Regions from separate parts of the Otariodibacter oris genome, predicted to be linked through region 1. Evidence: riboswitches for the same ligand, from Rfam matches in the RefSeq annotation. Region 1 holds a riboswitch; each other region holds the start of a gene.
The links. A riboswitch is a leader RNA that binds a small molecule or an ion and turns the genes downstream of it on or off. The one in region 1 is predicted to bind thiamine pyrophosphate.
Positions count from the first base shown of each region.

Region 2: it holds a riboswitch for thiamine pyrophosphate, as region 1 does, so the genes downstream of both, A6A10_RS04130 (ABC transporter ATP-binding protein) here and thiB (thiamine ABC transporter substrate binding subunit) in region 1, are expected to answer to the same signal.
Region 3: it holds a riboswitch for thiamine pyrophosphate, as region 1 does, so the genes downstream of both, thiC (phosphomethylpyrimidine synthase ThiC) here and thiB (thiamine ABC transporter substrate binding subunit) in region 1, are expected to answer to the same signal.

Region 1 is NZ_CP016604.1:352,817-359,411, forward strand. Features, by position in the region: gene recX (recombination regulator RecX) at 1-48, opposite strand, end outside; gene recA (recombinase RecA) at 109-1,203, opposite strand; gene A6A10_RS01685 (aminotransferase class IV family protein) at 1,311-1,919, opposite strand; gene A6A10_RS01690 (aminodeoxychorismate synthase component I) at 1,897-2,865, opposite strand; gene thiB (thiamine ABC transporter substrate binding subunit) at 2,952-3,938, opposite strand; TPP riboswitch at 3,989-4,082, opposite strand; gene dctM (C4-dicarboxylate TRAP transporter large permease protein DctM) at 4,166-5,449, opposite strand; gene A6A10_RS01705 (TRAP transporter small permease) at 5,446-6,072, opposite strand; gene A6A10_RS01710 (TRAP transporter substrate-binding protein) at 6,151-6,595, opposite strand, start outside.
Region 2 is NZ_CP016604.1:908,537-915,131, reverse strand. Features, by position in the region: gene thiM (hydroxyethylthiazole kinase) at 1-27, opposite strand, end outside; gene A6A10_RS04145 (ABC transporter substrate-binding protein) at 38-982, opposite strand; gene tenA (thiaminase II) at 996-1,646, opposite strand; gene A6A10_RS04135 (ABC transporter permease) at 1,676-2,428, opposite strand; gene A6A10_RS04130 (ABC transporter ATP-binding protein) at 2,425-3,150, opposite strand; TPP riboswitch at 3,242-3,334, opposite strand; gene pyrH (UMP kinase) at 3,487-4,200, opposite strand; gene A6A10_RS04120 (MBL fold metallo-hydrolase) at 4,598-5,548, opposite strand; gene A6A10_RS04115 (alpha-hydroxy-acid oxidizing protein) at 5,948-6,595, shown strand, end outside.
Region 3 is NZ_CP016604.1:49,877-56,471, reverse strand. Features, by position in the region: gene thiH (2-iminoacetate synthase ThiH) at 1-143, opposite strand, end outside; gene A6A10_RS00265 (thiazole synthase) at 140-940, opposite strand; gene thiS (sulfur carrier protein ThiS) at 954-1,154, opposite strand; gene A6A10_RS00255 (HesA/MoeB/ThiF family protein) at 1,176-1,928, opposite strand; gene thiC (phosphomethylpyrimidine synthase ThiC) at 2,019-3,944, opposite strand; TPP riboswitch at 4,070-4,170, opposite strand; gene mnmG (tRNA uridine-5-carboxymethylaminomethyl(34) synthesis enzyme MnmG) at 4,684-6,573, shown strand; gene rsmG (16S rRNA (guanine(527)-N(7))-methyltransferase RsmG) at 6,592-6,595, shown strand, end outside.

The DNA of each region.
Region 1 (6,595 bases):
CGATAGAAGATAAACAATATATTGGATAGCGGTATATTTATTTGCCATAACATAGTATATATAAAAAATGCGGTCTAAAAACCGCATTATTTTTTGATTAAAGATGAATTAAATTTCTTCTAATACTTCTTCAGCATCATTGTTTTCAATTGGTGCAAGATCTGACTTTTCATTATTAGACATGAGTAAATTTCTAATATCTTGTTCAATTTTATCTGCATGCTCAGGGTTATCTTTTAACCATTTAATCGCATTGTTTTTACCTTGTCCAATCTTTTCTCCGTTGTATGAGAACCATGCACCAGATTTTTGAATAAGATTGTGAGCAACTGCAAGACCTAAAATTTCTCCAACTTTAGAGATACCTTCTCCGTACATAATATCGAATTCTGCAACACGGAATGGTGGTGAAACTTTATTCTTAACGACTTTAACTTTTGTTTCACTACCTAAGATTTCATCGCCATCTTTTACAACACCAGAACGACGAATATCTAAACGGACAGATGCATAGAATTTAAGCGCATTACCACCAGTTGTGGTTTCAGGATTACCAAACATCACACCAATTTTCATACGAATTTGGTTAATGAATACCACTAAACAGTTGGTTGCTTTGATATTTGCAGTTAATTTTCTTAAGGCTTGGGACATTAAACGGGCTTGTAATCCCATGTGAGAATCACCCATTTCGCCTTCAATTTCAGCTTTTGGTGTCAGTGCTGCAACAGAGTCAACAATGATGACATCAACCGCACCCGAACGCACTAATGCATCACAAATTTCAAGAGCTTGTTCACCATTATCAGGTTGAGAAATAAGTAATTTATCAGTATCTACGCCTAATTTTTTCGCATAAACAGGATCTAACGCATGTTCAGCATCGATGAACGCACAAGTTTTACCTGTTTTCTGTGCTTGGGCGATAACAGATAGTGTGAGTGTTGTTTTACCTGAAGATTCTGGTCCAAAAATCTCAACAATTCGTCCCATTGGTAAACCACCAATGCCTAACGCTAAATCTAAACCGATAGATCCAGTTGAAACTGACTCAATATCTAATTGTTGCGTATCACCCAATTTCATAATTGAGCCTTTACCAAATTGTTTTTCAATTTGGGCTAGAGCAGCAGCCAGTGCCTTTTCTTTGCTATCTGGTTCATTATATTTAGTTGCTGATGCTGATGATTTTTTTTCTGCCATTGCCTGATCCTTTTATTTTGATGTGGTGCAAAATTTTGAATTTATTATACTGTTTGTTTATACAGTTTCAAGTGTTTTTTTAGGATTTTCGAGAGAGATCGAAAATATCAAAGAATGATCGATTGCTTATTGATAATGATCGCTCTTTTTGGATCAAAAGGATTTAGTGCGTTAATCATCATAACGGCTTCGTATTCCAATAAATCTTTTGTATTTATAGATACAAGTTCCACTACTGATTGCTCAAGTAAATAAGCAAGTTGAGTGCCTTTTAATAAATAATCTGTCGGGCTATACCAGCGACCATTTTTTAAAAAGAGTAAATTACCAATCGTACAATCGCTGACTTTATCATTATTAATGATCAATATTTCTTGGTTGGTTTTTTGCAAATTTTTGAGTGAATCTAACCGCTTACGATCAGTAAATTTGAATGAATAGTCAAAATTTTCAACATAAACACATTGAAATTGCTGAATTTTTCTTGGAGTGTAAGGATAAATTTGCATTTCATATTGATAGGCATTGTAATCAATTCGACAGCGAAATTGCCCTTGCTGATATTCATTGGGAATCACAATATCCGATAAGTTGATGCCTGGTTTTTCATTCAAATAAGCATTAAAAGCGTTATCCATCCGCTCTTGATGAAAAGAGAGGTTTTGGAATTTTCCATCAATGATGGATAAAGTTTCAAATAGTGGATAATGGGACATAGATTTTCTCTAGAATTTCATTATATTCATCATCACATTGGCTTAGCGCGGTAATGCCCCCACCGCTACGGAAAATAAATTGGTTATGATCATTTTCAATGTAGCGAATGGCGACTGCACTATCTAAAGCATCACCATCAAAATAACCAAATATCCCCGTGTAGTAGCCTCGTTCCTGTTTTTCTGCTTGCTGGATAATTTCAACGGTTTTGACTTTCGGCGCTCCGCTGATCGAGCCAGCGGGTAATATTTTTTCTAGCAGGTTTCCAATATTATTTTGCCAGTGAAGTGGCAGTTCGCCTCGAATTTCCGAACTGGTTTGGTAAATTGCCCCTTTGTGTGTATTCACTTGTTCTACATAGCGATACTTTGTGACTTGGATATTTTGAGCAACCAGAGCTAAATCATTTCTGATTAGATCCACAATTGTATTGTGTTCGGCTAATTCTTTTTCAGAATTAAGTAGTTTTTCTAGGGCATTTTCTTCCTCAACATTAATCGTTCCTTTCATCGGATAGGAATAAATCCTATTGTTCTCAATTTTGATAAAACATTCGGGCGAGAAACAAACAAAATGATCATCAAGCAATAGTTTGTATTTTGCGCGACTTGCCTGAAATATCTCCGCTAATGTGTAGTTTGTTTGAATGGGTGTTGGTACAGTTAAATTGAGCAAATAGCTATTACCATTCTGAATTTCCTTTTTTACCAAGTGAAATTTTTCTTGATATAAAGAGCGTTCCATTGGGGTAAAAGTCAATTCGAATTTTTTAGCGATAGATTGCTCAATAGCATTTGATTTATCAGGAAATTTAAACCAAATTTTATGCTGTTCTAATGTTGTAAGCGGGTAGATCAGCGGTTTATTTTGTTCAAAATCGATAAGAAAGAAAAAGGGTGTTTTTGTCGCACCAAGTTGATTCGCCGTTTGAATAAAATTCAGCATAGACATCGTAATAATAAGAATTAATGGCACATTATAGCGATTTTAATGAAATAAATAAAAATCCCCGCTTAATGCGGGGAATGAATTTATTTACTCATTGCTTTTTGCCAGGTTGCTAACCATTGTTTAACGGTTTCCACATCAGGTTGGGTAAATGGTAATTGAGCATAATGTGGCAATGTACTGAATGCAGGATCGGCATCTTTCGCTACAACAGGTTTCATTACGTTATTCACTGAAATAATTTTTTGTGCTTCAGGTGTTTGTAAGAAAGTTAAAAATTGACGGGCAAGCTCAGGTTGTTTGCTTGCTTTTGTGATTCCTGCAACTTCAATCTGAACAAGATGCCCTTCATCAAAATTAGCTGCGGCATAGCTATCATCTTGTTCATTCCATTGATGATAGAGCGGAGAGGTTGAATAGCTTAGTACTAAATCTGATTCTCCTTTTAGGAATGCTCCGTAAGTTTCAGACCAACCTTTTCCAACAGTTACTGTGTGTTTAGCCAATTTTTCCCAAGCTTTTTCTGCATCGTTGCCATAAACCTGATTAACCCAGAAGAGTAAGCCTCTACCTACGGTACTTGTGCGAGGATCTTGATAGATGATTTTGAGATCTTCACGATCAACTAACTCTTTTAGGCTTTTTGGTGGATTTGTGACATTTTTCTTATTATAAACAAAGGCATATTCACCGAAATCATAAGGAACAAAGGTTTCATTTGTCCATGCAGTTTCTAAATTTAATCCAGAAGTATCAAGTTGATGAGGAATAAATAAGTCTGATTTTTCAGCTTCTGGCATTACAAAATTATCGATACCTAGCATGATATCCGCTTTGGTTTTTTGACCTTCTAAACGGATACGATTGAACATAGTGACACCATCTTCAAATGGCATAAATTTCAAATCACAATTACAGTTTTCTTCAAAAAGGGCTTCCAGTTTTGGTGCAGGTCCCCATTCAGAAGTAAATGAGTCATAAGTATAAACAGTAAGTGTTGGTTGATTAGCTGCAAGTGCAGATACAGAGATTGCAATACTTGAAAGTGCAAAGAGATGATTAAGTTTCATGGAATAACGCCTTCTAAATAGAATTAAGATAGAAGGATCTAAAACAAGGACAAACAACTTGTCTCAAATCCCTACGCTGATATTAATCAGATCAGGTTCTATGGGTATTTCTCAGCTTGAATCAAAGCACCCCAATGAGAACGTCGATATGAATATTGTACAATAAAAAGGAATAAATCAGAATGTACCGAATGCGATTTAATCCTTTTTATTGAGAATGCTACCATTTAGTGTATACCAATCCACTCTGGCAATGCCATTGAGATTGCAGGTATATAGGTAATAAGTCCTAAGAAAGTTAAAAGAATTAGTAACCATGGTAGCGCTGCTCTAATAACTTCTGATAGTGGTAATTTAGACACCGCTGAGGCAACAAAGAGATTTAGCCCTATAGGTGGGGTGATTAAACCAATTTCCATATTTACCACCATAATGATACCTAAATGAATAGGATCAATGCCTAATTCAACTGCAATTGGGAATAATATTGGTGCGAGAATTAAAATAATGGCAGAAGGCTCCATAAATGCACCAGCAATCAGTAAAATGATATTAACCACCAATAAAAATGCCCATGGTTGTAAATTCCATTCGATTACCGCCTCGGTAATAATTTGCGGGATTTGTTCTGTTGTTAAAACATGAGCAAATAACATGGCATTAGCAATGATGAACATTAACATGACACTGAGTTTTGCCGATTCAAGTAAGACTTTCGGACAATCTCTTAATCTCACGTCTTTATAGATGAATACAGCCACAAAGAATGAATAAACGGCGGCTACCGCAGCGGCTTCTGTTGGCGTGAAAATACCACTATAAATTCCACCTAGGATAATTACCATAAGTAATAACCCCCAAATCGCCTTTCTTCCCGCTCTAAACCACTCTTTAACTGAGGCTCTAGGTTGGGCTGGTAAATTCTTTATTCTAGCGACGAGATAGATTGCTACCATTAAAACAACGCCAAGTAAGATACCAGGCATAACACCTGCCATAAATAAGCGTCCAACAGAGGTTTCTGTTGCAGCAGCATAAACAACCATAACCACAGAAGGTGGAATTAAGATACCTAATGTTCCCGCATTACAAATAATTCCTGTACCAAATGATACGGGGTAACCCGAACGAACCATTCCAGCAATCGCAATTGAACCCACAGCCGCTACGGTGGCGGGGCTAGAGCCAGATAAAGCCGCAAATAACATACAAGAGAGTACGGCAGCAATCGCTAACCCACCACGAATATGTCCAACGGTTGCATTTGCGAAATCAATTAATCGTTTTGCTACACCACCTGTGGTCATAAATGCACCTGCTAACAGGAAGAAAGGAATAGCGAGTAACGTATAATGTTCAGAGGTTTCAAAAAGCTTAATAGCTAATGAACTTAATGAATCTTGGCTAAAAAGTATGATTGTGATTGCACCAGATAGACCCAGTGAGATCGCAATGGGTACGCCGATAAACATCAGCACAAATAGGAGAACAAATAATACTAAAATGGTCATTTTTCATCTCCTTGTGCAAGTTTGAGGGCATCTTCACTTTCATCAGCTAAACCTAAATTGACCTGTTTATTGGCGAGAAGGCGGACAAGAATTTCAATAAAACGAATAGCAATTAGCCCAAATCCAATCGGCATGATTAATCCAATATGCCATATTTTGACATTAAAATGATTGAGATCATCTGCGCCAATATCTGCAATGTACATGGTTTCTACCCATTCATAACTAGCGGAGGCAATAATCACGCCATAGCCGATACAAGCGAGTACTGCAACGATACTTACCCATTTTTGTGCTACACGAGGTAATTTTTTGACTAAAACATCGACCCCAATATGACCTGCGGTACGCACACCGTATGATGCACCAAAAAATATCAGCCAACCAAAACATGCTTTAGTGATGGCAAGACTCCACGTCATTTCTTGTGCCATTGTCATAATAAAATCACCGATGGGTTCAGTGACATTAGCCGTTGAAGGAAATTGATCGGCTAGATCGAAAAAAACGTTATAAAGATTATTAAATACCACGTAAGCAAAAGTGACTAGTGTCATTACCATAAGTAAAATGGCAATGAAACACTCTTCAAAACGTTCCCAAAACCACTTTAAAGAAGTCATGAGTTCTCCTTGTCAGAATAAAAAAGTGTGACAACTTATCCGTAAAAGCTGTCACACTCCAAAAATGTAAATGATTAATTATTGATTTGATGCTTCAGCTGCTTTAATTAAATCTGCACCGATAGCAGGTTCAAATTCTTTCCAAACAGGTTTAACCATTTCTCTCCATTTTTCACGTTCTTTAGGGGTTAAGGTAATAATTTCAGTCGAACCTGAGTCAATAATTTTTTGTTTATCACCAAGATTTAATTCATGAGATTGTTTATTCACTTCTGTGGTCACTTCTTCAAGGATTTTCTCTAATTCAGTGCGAATATCTTCAGGTAATCCATCCCAAAATTTAGTGTTCACAATCAGCATATATGAAAGTAAACCATGATTAGATTCAGTAATGTATTTCTGAACTTCATAAACCTTTTGTGAATAAATATTTGAATATGGATTTTCTGCACCATTTACTACACCAGTTTGTAGCCCTTGATACATTTCTCCAAATGCCATTTTACGAGGAATCGCTCTCAAT
Region 2 (6,595 bases), 560 kb from region 1:
GATTTTTTCTAAATAAATTGATTTCATATTCTTTCCTCTACTGTAATTCAACAGCGTAATTTTTTAATTCTGGCACTGTTTTAATTAACCCTTGAGCCTGCATAAATTCTGCCATTGCTTGATAACGATGAGCATCTAATGCTCTTGGTCTTAACGCTAAACGAGGTAAAGTATCTTTCCATGCCATTTGATTTAATTCATCACCTAATTCATTTGGCTTATAACTAACAAAGGCTTCCCACGCTTCATCTGGATGATTTAAGGTAAAGATAGTTGCTTCCTCTAACGCACTTAAAAAATCAGAGAATTTTTTATCTGAAATATTTTTGGTGTTAGCCGTAAGAATTAACTCATCATAAGCAGGTACACCATGTTCTTCTGGGTAAAATGCTAAACCTTCATTTTTTTCTAATTTCAACTGATTAAGTTCGAAATTGCGATAAGCCCCGATGACCGCATCAACTTGACCAGATAACAATGATGGAGAAAGAGAGAAATTCACATTAACTAACTCAACATCATCTTTTGTGACACCTGATGACTGCAACATCATATCCAAAATAGTGCTTTCAAAACCTGTTACTGAATACCCTACTTTCTTCCCTTTTAAATCAGATAATTGATTAATGTTTCCACTTTTAAGTACAACTAGGCTTGTTAGCGGACTGGAAATTAATGTACCGATTCTTACTACAGGTAAGCCCTCAGCCACTTGTAGTTGTAATTGAGGTTGATAATCTACCGCCATATCAACATCACCAGAAGCGACTAATTTAGGTGCTAATGAAGGATCAGCAGGCTCAATAATTTCAACCTCTAAATCATATTTATCAAAATAGCCCTTTTGTTGTGCAACAATCAGCGCTGCGTGATCGGGATTCACAAACCAATCCAACATCAGCGAGATTTTTTCTTTTGCGTAAGCTGAACCCGTGCTTGCTAAACTTGCCATAAGGCATAATGCGACTGTCAATTTTTTCATTGTGTTTTCCTCTTTAACTTAAATCTAAACCCATTTGCCAAAATGCCATTTCCATTCTGGTGGCTGTATTAAAAATGTGTTGAAGTTTCTCAAGTTGTGAAGCGGTCAGATCTGCACAAAGTTTTTCAATATTGTCTGCCAAATTTTGTGCTGATTTTTGGAATTCTGGATCCGCATAAGTATTGATCCAATCTTGATAAGGATTGTTTGCTCCACTGCCTTGTTCACTTAATCTTTTGCCAATTTCTGCATAGCCAATCGCACAAGGTGCAAGAGCAACATAAAGCTCAGCTAATCCTCCTTTGATACCGCAATCTAAGACATAACGAGTGTAAGCAATACAGGCGGATGATTCTGGTGTACTAAACAATTCTTGTTCCGAAATACCCCAGCTTTTACAAAAATCGATATGTAATTGAATTTCTTGTAATAAGTCTGCATTCATTTGTTGAGCCTGAAAAATTTGTTCAAAATTTTCTGCCTTAAAAATGCCTAATGAATTAGCTCGGCTGTATTGAAAAAGAAATAAATAATCTTGTTTTAAATAATGCTGAAAAGAGGCTTTGCTCAACGTACCTTGCCCTAACTGCTGAACAAAATCATGCTCAACATAGGCTCTCCAATAAGGCTGAGCATTGCTTATGAATTTATCAATAATCGACATAATGTCTCCTTTAAACTAATAGATCGGAATTAGCGAACTTGTGAAATCCAAGGGATAAAATAGCGTAGTAATTTATCTGTAAAAAAATACAAAAAGAGCGTGATTAAAACGAGAATAAATAGGGCTGAAAACATGAGATCAACTTGCATTCGAGCATTCGCATTTAACATTAAATAGCCCAGCCCTTCTGATGAACCAACCCATTCGCCAATCACCGCCCCAATGGGAGCAATCGAAACCGCAATTCTCAAACCCGATGCTAATGCAGGCAATGCCGCGGGGAATTTCACTTTAAGTAATAACGCAAGCGGTGAGATCTTGATAGTATTTGCCAATTCCAACCACGTTTTAGGTGTGTTTCTTAAACCGTCATAACAGGCTGCGGTGACAGGGAAATAAATAATAAGGATAGTCATCACAATCTTAGATGCCATGCCATACCCAAACCAAAGGACGAGTAATGGGGCAATGGCAAATATCGGTATCGCTTGAGAAGTGATCAGGATCGGCAATAAAAATGAAGAAATTGTCTTAGATAAACTCAAAAGTACTGCGGATAAAAGTCCAAATAGCACACCAAGTACTAAACCAACCACAATTTCAATTAATGTAGTCTGAGTATGTTGCCACAATAATGAGGTATTCTCAGAAAACTTATTCACAATATCGAGGGGTGTTGGCAATAAATAGTGAGGAATCTGCCAAAATGTCACAGCTAATTGCCAACACATAAGTAATATAACAGCTAATACAAGCGGGCGGATAATCGGTAAAATTTTCATACTAAATCCCCGCTTGCAAGTTCGTCGAGTAATTCTTTCTGCAATTTCCAGAGGGATTCTTGATTTAACTCTCGAGGTAAATCATCGGGTAAAGATATCTGATGAGTAATGGTTGCTGGGCTCCCCTTTAAGATCGCTATACGATGACTCAAACGAATAGCTTCTTGCGGATCGTGGGTGATCAATAAAATTGTTTTATCTTTGAGTAAAGTATAGGCAAGATTTTGTAGCTGATAACGCGTTACTGCATCTAATGCAGAAAAAGGTTCATCCATCAAAATAATATCAGCCTCTTGCATTAAAGTTCTTGCTAGAGCAACACGTTGTTTTTGGCCACCAGAGAGTTGATAAGGCGCTTTATGAATATGCTCTATCATCTTTACCTGTTCAAGTAACGCTTTAGCTTTTTCTACTGTTTGTTGATTTTTACGCCCTGATAAATGTGCTTCAAGTTGGACATTATCCAAAATAGAGAGCCAAGGATATAAGGCATCTTCTTGGGCTAACCAAGCAATTTTTGATTGAGGAGAGAAATCTATTTTTCCTTGTTGAATGGCTTCATTTTCTAAGCCCGCAATCGCCCTAAGTAAAGTTGATTTTCCCACGCCTGAACTACCAAGTAATGTAGTCCATTGCCCTTTGACTAGGCTAAAAGAAAAATCGTTAAATAGCACTTGTTGATCAAATGCTAAGGTTAGATTGTCAATCATTACGCTACGCATATCAGACACCTTGCAAATAGTAAGATGTTGCTAAATAGATGATGATTTAAAATAGAAAATAAAAGACAGGTAGAATTTGAATAGTATATATTTTGACATAATGTTAGTTTCCTACGGCAGTATTAACTGAATCAGGTTCACGGGTATTATCTCAGCAAGTAAAATCGCACCCCGACTAATATGTTTTTGGAGTCTATATGCATTTACAAAAAATTGCAAAAATATTTACATTTAGGTGTTCATTAACAAAAAAGCCACAAAGAATCCCTTGATACCTTATGGCTAAATAAAAATTATGAAGAAAATTTCTTATAATTATATTCTTAAAAAATTACATTAAGAAATTGTAGTCCCTTCTTCTGTACCTAATACAACTTGACGTAATGCTCCGGACTTGCCCATGTTAAACACACGGATTGGCATGCCATGGTCACGAGCTAAAGTAAATGCAGCTAAATCCATAACTTGTAATTCTTTATCGATCACTTCTTCATAACTTAATGTTTTATACAATACTGCATCTGGATTTTTAACTGGATCTTTATCATATACTCCATCAACTTTTGTTGCTTTTAATACCACATCAGCTTCGATTTCAATACCACGTAAACAGGCTGCTGAATCAGTGGTAAAAAATGGACTACCTGTTCCAGCAGAGAAAATCACGACACGTTTTTCACGTAACATTTTTATCGCTTCTGACCAGTTATAAGTATCGCAAATACCATTTAACTGAAATGCTGACATTAATTTGGCATTCACCTCTGCACGGTGTAAAGCATCGCGCATTGCAAGTCCATTCATGACTGTAGCAAGCATTCCCATATGATCACCCACTACACGATTCATCCCTGCTTTAGCGAGTTTTGCACCACGGAATAAGTTTCCCCCGCCAAGAACTACACCAACTTCAACTCCCATCTCCACTAATTCTTTAATTTCAATAGCCATTCTATCTAGAATGGAAGGATCGATACCAAACCCTTCACTACCTTGTAATGCTTCACCACTAAGTTTTAGTAAAATACGTTTATAAATTGGAGTACTCATTCTTAACCTCTTTGTCTTGTTTTAAGGAAAAATCGCGTCATTATAAAGCATCTCATGCTTCGAGAAAACTCTTATCATTTATAAGCTTATTAATTATACTCATGTATAATTTACGCACAGAAATTTATTGTTTTTTATAAATTACTATTCATATTTCTAATAGTAATATAATTTTATCTTAATAAAAATAATTAAAATATATTTGCTAATAAAAATAAAATATAATTTTTTAAATTATTAAATAACTTAAATAAAAATTTAATTCAATTAAAATATATCATTAAAAACAATACATTATATCTTTCTATAGGTATTAAATAAAAAGAAGCCATGCTTCTGAAAAATAAGCACGGCTTTCTCTTTATTTATTCAAATTTATTTGAAATTATTCGAATGATTACCATTCACCACGACGGTGGTTAGAAACCCAACGATACATACCAACAATATTTAATGTTTTCATATTATTGAAACCAATCCAATCTTGAATATCTGGACTAAATTTAACATTACGGTAAAGTTGATCCCAAGATTGACCTTCACGCACTAAATGAAGCACTTGATCATGTAAATCTACCATGTAATCACGCAAAGCTCTTTCATCTTCTTTTGTTGCTAAACCATAGTGACCAACATCAATAACATCAACATCTTGCTCTAATACCCAATTTAAAGTATCAATCCATCCTGGATAGTAGAAATCTAAGAAGTCATTATATGGCATACTCTTACTTTCACACACGTCTGTACATTGTAGGGCTTTCTGGCGAGGGAATAATACCATTATCATACTATCTGAATGGCTTGGTGCGACACGATGTAATTCAACAGTTTCACCGCCAATACTAATAGTCATATCTTTATCAAATACACGATTTGGTACAGCATAAGGAAGTTTTTCACCAACAATTGGTTCAACCGCTCTTTGATTTGCAACAATTGTTGCACCTGCTTTTTGGAATACTTGGCTACCAGCCATGTGGTCAGCATGTGCATGAGTTAAAACTACATATTTTACAGGAACATTAAAACGAGTTTTAATTTCATTATTAAGCCATTCTGCAGCACAGGTAGCTCCGCCATCCACAACCACAGCGCCTTCATCAGTAATCATAACCAGACCACTATGAACGGCTAAACCTGCACCATTTGTATGGCGATATAAGTTATCTTTAATATGGACCAATGTAGGTGCAACAGTATCACACATACCTACAGTCATATCCGGTAACATTGTACGATTTTCATATTGGGATATGTCAACATCAACACCAGTATCAGATGCAGCAACTGCACCCAAAGAGAAAGTCATGCTTGCTAGAGCTAGCAAAGTTTTTTTAAATGACATACTAAAATCCTCAAACTAAAACAAAAGTAAAAAGTACCAATAAATTATAAAAATAATATATCTATTAAAATATTAATACTTTAGATTAATGCCTCTTAATATATTTTTTAATATTTATAAATTATTTATTTACCATTAATTGATAATAAAAAAACATTAAATATTAAGGACATTGGTTGGCATTATACGCTCATTTATTTTTTATTCAATTATTTACATTTTAAAAAAAAAGAATTAACATTAGCAAAGTTTTTTAAACAAATAACCATTAAATATTTATGGTTATTATGTTAATAAAACAACTAGCAATGCAAAAATGATATAATATTATTACAAATAATGTGTCAATAAACTTGCCTTGCAATTTCTTTCATCTTCATCAAATATTGAGGAATAAATATGACTTCATCTCATCAATTAGATACTTCTGTAAAAGAAGTAGAAACTACAACAGTAGGAGTTTCGGAAAAAGAAACTCTATCTAGACGTAAATTTCTTAGTGCTGCAGGTCTAGGTTTAGGTGTAGCTAGCGTTGGATTAAGTACATTACCATTTATGAGTGCTCCAGCATTTGCAGCAGACAAATCAACAAGTGCAAAAAAAGCAACTAAAACAGCTTACGGTGCAAGTACTGCAGATAAACCAATTCAAGTTGTTAGTCTTGAACGTTTGGAAGAACCTGCAAGTAAAGTTATTCCAAAAGCTGGTTTTGAATTTGTATCTGGTGCAGCTGGTGCAGAGTGGACTATGCATGAAAACCGTCGTGCATTTGATGATTACCGCATAGCAGCAAAACGCTTAGTAGGTTTATCTTGGAGTGATATTGATACTTCAACTAAATTATTGGATTTAGATCTAGCATCTCCAGTCATTGTTGCTCCTATGGGTGCTCACGCAATGGTCCACGAAAGCGGAGAACAATTAACAGCTAAAGGTGCAGAGTTAGCAAATACTTTGTACTGCTCTTCAGGCGCATCAAATGCAACTCTTGAACAAATTGCCGAATCAACTAAAGGCCCTAAATGGTTCCAGTTATATTATAACAAT
Region 3 (6,595 bases), 300 kb from region 1:
ATAAATTGTGATAAATTTGGTTTTTCAGAAAAAAGTGCTGATTCAACATCTTGTTTAGTTTGGCTACGTAATGAAAGAGATATATCAGTCCAATCTAATGTAGCCCAATAATCAATGAATCTAGGATAATTTTGTTTCATCATTCTGCCTCATCCAAAAATTTTGTAAGAGGGCTAGTTGCTTGAGCTGTATTACTAATTTTTCCTAATCCTGATAGATATCCCAAGCGACCTGCTTCTACCGCTAATTTAAAAGCCTTAGCAACTAAAATAGGATCTCGTGCAACAGCCATAGCGGTATTTACCAAAACAGCATCAGCCCCTAACTCCATTGCTTCTGCTGCATGGCTCGGAGAACCTATTCCCGCATCTACCACAACAGGTACTTCACTTTGTTCTATAATAATCTGTAAAAACTCTTTTGTTTTTAATCCTTTATTAGAACCAATTGGTGAACCCAATGGCATAACAGCAGCACATCCCACTTCTTCTAAGTGCTTACATAAGACAGGATCCGCACTACAGTAAGGTAAAACAACAAAGCCTTGTTTAACTAAGGTTTCTGCTGCTTTTAATGTTTCAATAGGATCAGGCAACAAATAACGCACATCGGGGTGAATTTCTAATTTAACCCAATTTGTATTTAGCGCCTCACGTGCTAGATTAGCGGCAAAAATAGCTTCTTCTGCTGTTTTTGCCCCAGAGGTATTAGGTAAAAGCTTAACGCCAATATCAATTAAAGGAGACAAAATATCGTCATTTTGTTTATCTAAATTAACTCTTTTCATTGCCATTGTGGCTAATTGAGATCCTGATTCAGCGATACTTTTTATCATTAATGATGAATTAGAAAATTTTCCTGTTCCCGTGAACAATCGAGAATCAAATGTATAATCGGCAATCACTAATGAATCATTTAAATTTTTAATATTATTTTTCATATAATTATTCCTATTAACCACCCGCAATCGCTCTGAATACTGTTAATGAGTCATTATCTTTTAATTGATAACTTTCCCATTCAGAACGAGGTAAAATATTTTGATTAATTGCTATCGCAAGACCCTGAGGATTTAAAGATTGTTGTTCAATTAATTGAGCAACAGACAGGACCGTTAATAATGTGATTTTTTCACCATTAATATAAATATCCACAATAAGTATCCTCTTATTTAATTAATGATTAGTGCAGCAAATTTTGCACTTTGCATGACGATGCAAATTTAAGGTTTGCCAAGTTAAATTTTTCCCATCAAACAGCATCAATTTCCCCGCACTTGATACAGGTAGATTTAATAAAACCTTTAATGTTTCTAGTGCTTGTAAACACCCGATAACACCAACAATGGGGGCAAGAACGCCTGCTGTTTTACAATTTAAATTGGGTAAATCTTGATCAGGATACAAACAAGCATAGCAACCTTGTTCTTTATAATCCGTTATTGTAAGTAGTTGCCCACTTAATCCAATAGCGGAACCAGAAACAAGCACTTTATTCAATTGAACACAAGCTTGATTTACCTGATGACGAGTTTCCATATTATCGGAACAATCTAAAACAACATCGACCTTACTCGCCCAATAAATGAGTTGTGTTAAATCCAATTTACGAGGAATAGCGATAACATTAATATCTGGATTAGTCGCATTAAGCCGTTTTTTCGCTGCTTCTGCTTTTAGTGAATAAATATCTTCAACCCCATACAAAATCTGTCGAGGTAAATTACTTATATCCACCTTATCAAAATCAGCCAAATAGACTTTGCCAATACCAGATCCCACTAAATATTGCGCAACGGGAGAGCCTAAACCTCCCAATCCAACAATTAGTACAGATTTTTTCTTTAGAAGGTTTTGACCTTCTATTCCACATTCTTGTAATAATAATTGTCGGCTATAACGCATAAACTCTTGATCAGAAAGCGACAAATTACACCTCTCTTAAACTACTCATATTTTGAAAGTGATGGTTAATTTACTCACTCTAATAAATTAACCATTTAAATAAAGTAACCGTAGTTAAAGCAGGTTCTGGCTTTGATGATAGATCTCACCGCCTTTTTGTCTAAACTTCTCTGACATCTCTTTAAAGCCTTCAGATTGAGTTTCAGTTACATTAACTACCTCAATATTTTCTAAGCCTTCAGCGTAATCTCGTACTTCTTGAGATATCTTCATTGAACAAAATTTAGGACCGCACATTGAACAGAAATGGGCAACTTTTCCAGATTCTTGAGGTAGGGTAGCATCGTGATAGGCTCTAGCGGTTTCTGGATCTAGAGATAAATTAAATTGATCTTCCCAACGGAATTCAAAACGCGCCTTAGACATAGCATTATCTCGTATTTGAGCTGCTGGATGCCCTTTAGCTAAATCAGCTGCATGAGCGGCAATTTTATAGGTGATCAATCCTTGTTTAACATCGTGTTTATCAGGTAAACCTAAATGCTCTTTTGGTGTAACGTAACAAAGCATTGCACAACCAAACCAACCTATCATGGCTGCTCCAATCCCTGAAGTAAAATGATCATACCCTGGTGCTATATCAGTGGTAAGAGGTCCTAAGGTATAAAATGGTGCTTCATAACAATGTTCCAATTCTTCAGTCATATTTCGTTGAATCATGTGCATTGGGATATGTCCTGGACCTTCGATCATCACTTGAACATCATATTCCCATGCAATTTTTGTTAATTCACCTAAGGTATATAATTCTGAAAATTGCGCTTCATCATTTGCATCTTGAATAGAGCCTGGGCGAAGTCCGTCACCTAATGAAAGCGCTACATCGTAGCTTGCACAAATTTCACAAAGTTCACGGAAATTTTGGTATAAGAAATTTTCTTTATGATGAGATAAGCACCATTTAGCCATAATAGAGCCACCTCTCGATACAATCCCTGTTAAACGTTTGGCAGTCATCGGCACATAGCGTAATAATGTGCCTGCGTGAATAGTAAAATAATCAACGCCTTGCTCTGCTTGCTCAATCAACGTATCTTTAAAAATCTCCCAAGTAAGATCCTCAGCCACACCATTCACTTTTTCTAATGCTTGGTATAATGGAACTGTACCGATAGGAACTGGGCTGTTGCGGATAATCCATTCACGAGTCTCATGAATATTTCGTCCTGTGGAAAGATCCATAACCGTATCAGCTCCCCAGCGAGTTGACCAAACTAATTTTTCTACTTCTTCTTCAATGGAAGAAGTCACCGAAGAATTTCCTATATTGGCATTGACTTTAACTAAGAAATTTCGACCAATAATCATTGGCTCTAATTCTGGATGGTTTATATTAGAAGGAATTATTGCTCGGCCCGCTGCAACTTCCTGACGAACAAATTCAGGTGTAATTTCTTTCGGAATAGTTGCCCCAAAATTTTGTCCAGGATGCTGTTGTAAAAGCACTTCGCTTTTTACACGATCTCTCCCCATATTTTCACGAATCGCGATATATTCCATTTCTGGTGTAATAATTCCTTGGCGAGCATAATGTAATTGAGTAACAATCTTCCCTTTTTTTGCACGTTTTATTTTACGTTGTAATTGAAAACGTAATTCATCCAACGTTTTATCCGCTAAACGAACTTGGGCATATTCAGAACTTGCTCCATCTAAATATTCCGTATCATTACGTTCTAAAATCCAATTATCCCGACAAACAGGAATCCCTTTAGTTACATCAATATTCTTGCTTTCATCTCCGTAAATACCCGAGGTATCATAAATAGGAATAGATTCGTTGAATTCATATTCAGGATGATCTTTATCTCCCCCAATTAAAGATGGAGTTAAATGAATTTCACGCATTGGTACTTGAATATCTGATCTAGATCCCTGTAAATAGATTCGTGAAGAATTTGGGTGCTGGTACCCTTTTAAATCCTTGATAAAATTTTGAGCAGATGTTCTTTTTTCGCGACGAGTTGTAATGTTTGACATAAGCAAATACACCTTCTAATAGATAATCAAAAATAAATAGGTAATTTTGCTTGTGAAGTGAATGGAACGGCTGCCCAATAGATATACTAAGGCAGTAATAAGAAGAAAAATACAGCGATCTTATTTGAAAATTAAAACTTGTTCCCTACGCAGATATTAACCTAACAGGTTCGACGGATCCCTACAAAAATAGATCTCAGCTCTGAAAGCACTCCGACAAGTGGGAATGAGTGTAAAATAATTTGATGATATATACAAATATATTTTTTGTACAATGAAGTAGATTGGTACGTCCTACTGATATCTTGAGCTATTGGATTAGGGCCAATTTCCTTAATAGATAAGGTTTCCCATTATAAAAGTACACGATTTAACCAAATAAATATGTGGATAACTCATTTATTTTTTGTTTTTATCTTGGGATCTATTCAATGATAACTGATGTAAAATTTTCTTCTGTGGATAACTAAGCTATTTATCCACAAACTTATTCGGATCTTAAGCAATGTTCTCTACATAGTTATATTAATATAACATTTTGATTTTAATGATTAATTTCTATTTATTCTTTAAAAATTGTTAGCCTAATAATAATCATAATAAAGATCTATATATAAAGATCTTATATTATTTAGATCCTCTCATTTCGATCCAGAAAAAGATCTTAAATAGCTTTTTCAAGATCCTCGTTTTTCAGGTAGAATTTACTTAGATTTTTTAGAATTTTGAAAGGCAATATATGATTTACAATGAAATATACGATGTTATCGTTGTAGGTGGAGGCCATGCAGGTACTGAAGCTGCTCTTGCCCCAGCTAGAATGGGTTTAAAAACACTTTTATTAACACATAATGTCGATACACTTGGTCAAATGTCTTGTAATCCTGCTATTGGTGGGATCGGTAAAGGGCATTTAGTTAAAGAGATTGATGCAATGGGCGGGTTAATGGCGAAAGCGACAGACTCCGCAGGGATTCAATTTAGAACTTTGAATAGCAGTAAAGGTCCAGCTGTGAGAGCAACTCGTGCTCAAGCTGATAGAGTGTTATATCGACAAGCGGTCAGAACAGCATTAGAAAATCAACAAAATTTAGATATTTTCCAGCAAGAAGTTGTTGATATTTTGATTGAAAATAACCGAGCAGTCGGTGCTGTAACCAAAATGGGTTTAATCTTTAAAGCTAGATCTGTTGTATTAACGGCTGGTACGTTTTTGGCGGGTAAGATCCATATTGGTTTAGATAACTATGCAGGTGGTCGCGCAGGCGATCCAGCTGCAACTATGCTTGCATCAAAATTAAGAGATCTTAATTTACGCGTTGATCGTTTAAAAACAGGAACACCACCAAGATTAGATGCGAGAACAATCGATTTTTCAGTGTTAGCACAACAACACGGTGATACATACTTACCAGTGTTTTCATTTATGGGATCGGTTGATCAGCATCCTCGTCAAATTCCTTGTTATATCACACATACAAACGAGCAAACCCACGATCTTATCCGTAATAGTTTAGATCGTAGCCCTATGTATACAGGTGTTATTGAAGGTATCGGACCACGTTATTGTCCATCTATTGAAGATAAAGTAATGCGATTTAGTGATCGCAATAGCCATCAGATCTATTTAGAACCAGAAGGGTTAAATACGATCGAGGTTTATCCAAATGGGATTTCAACCAGCTTACCTTTTGATGTGCAAATGGGCATCGTTCACTCAATGAAAGGCTTAGAAAATACTCGTATAGTGAAACCAGGATATGCGATTGAGTATGATTATTTTGACCCGCGTGATTTGAAACCAACATTAGAAACTAAATCAATTGATGGTTTATTCTTTGCAGGACAAATCAATGGCACAACAGGTTACGAAGAAGCGGGCGCACAAGGGTTACTTGCTGGTATCAATGCAGGATTGCAGGTACAAGGCAAAGAGGCTTGGTTCCCAACTCGTGATCAAGCTTATACAGGTGTACTGGTTGATGATCTTTGTACATTAGGTACAAAAGAGCCTTACCGTGTATTCACTTCTCGTGCTGAATATCGTTTGTTACTTCGTGAAGATAATGCGGATATTCGTTTAACGCCAATTGCTCATAAACTGGGATTGATTGATGAAGCACGTTGGGCGAGATTCAATCAAAAAATGGAAAACATTGAAAAAGAGCGTGAGCGTTTAAAACAAATCTGGGTACACCAACAAACGGCAAATCTCAGTGAAATTAATGCGTTATTGAATACGCCATTGACTCGAGAAGCGAGTGGTGAAGATTTATTACGTCGTCCTGAAGTGAGTTATGATGCTTTAACTCAAATTGAACCTTTTGCCCCTGCTTTAGAAGATAAACAAGCTGCAGAACAGGTAGAAATCGCAATAAAATACCAAGGGTATATTGAGCATCAATATCAAGAGATCGAACGCCATAAACGCCACGAAAATACGTTGATTCCGGCTGAATTTGACTACGATAAAGTGGAAAGCTTATCCAATGAAGTTCGTGCTAAGTTAGTAGAGCATCGTCCTGTTTCTATTGGCCAAGCTTCTCGTATTTCAGGGATTACCCCAGCGGCAATTTCTATCTTATTGGTCGCCTTGAAGAAACAAGGCATGTTAAAGCGTGGCGAATAATCAAAAGGAAATTGCAAAATGT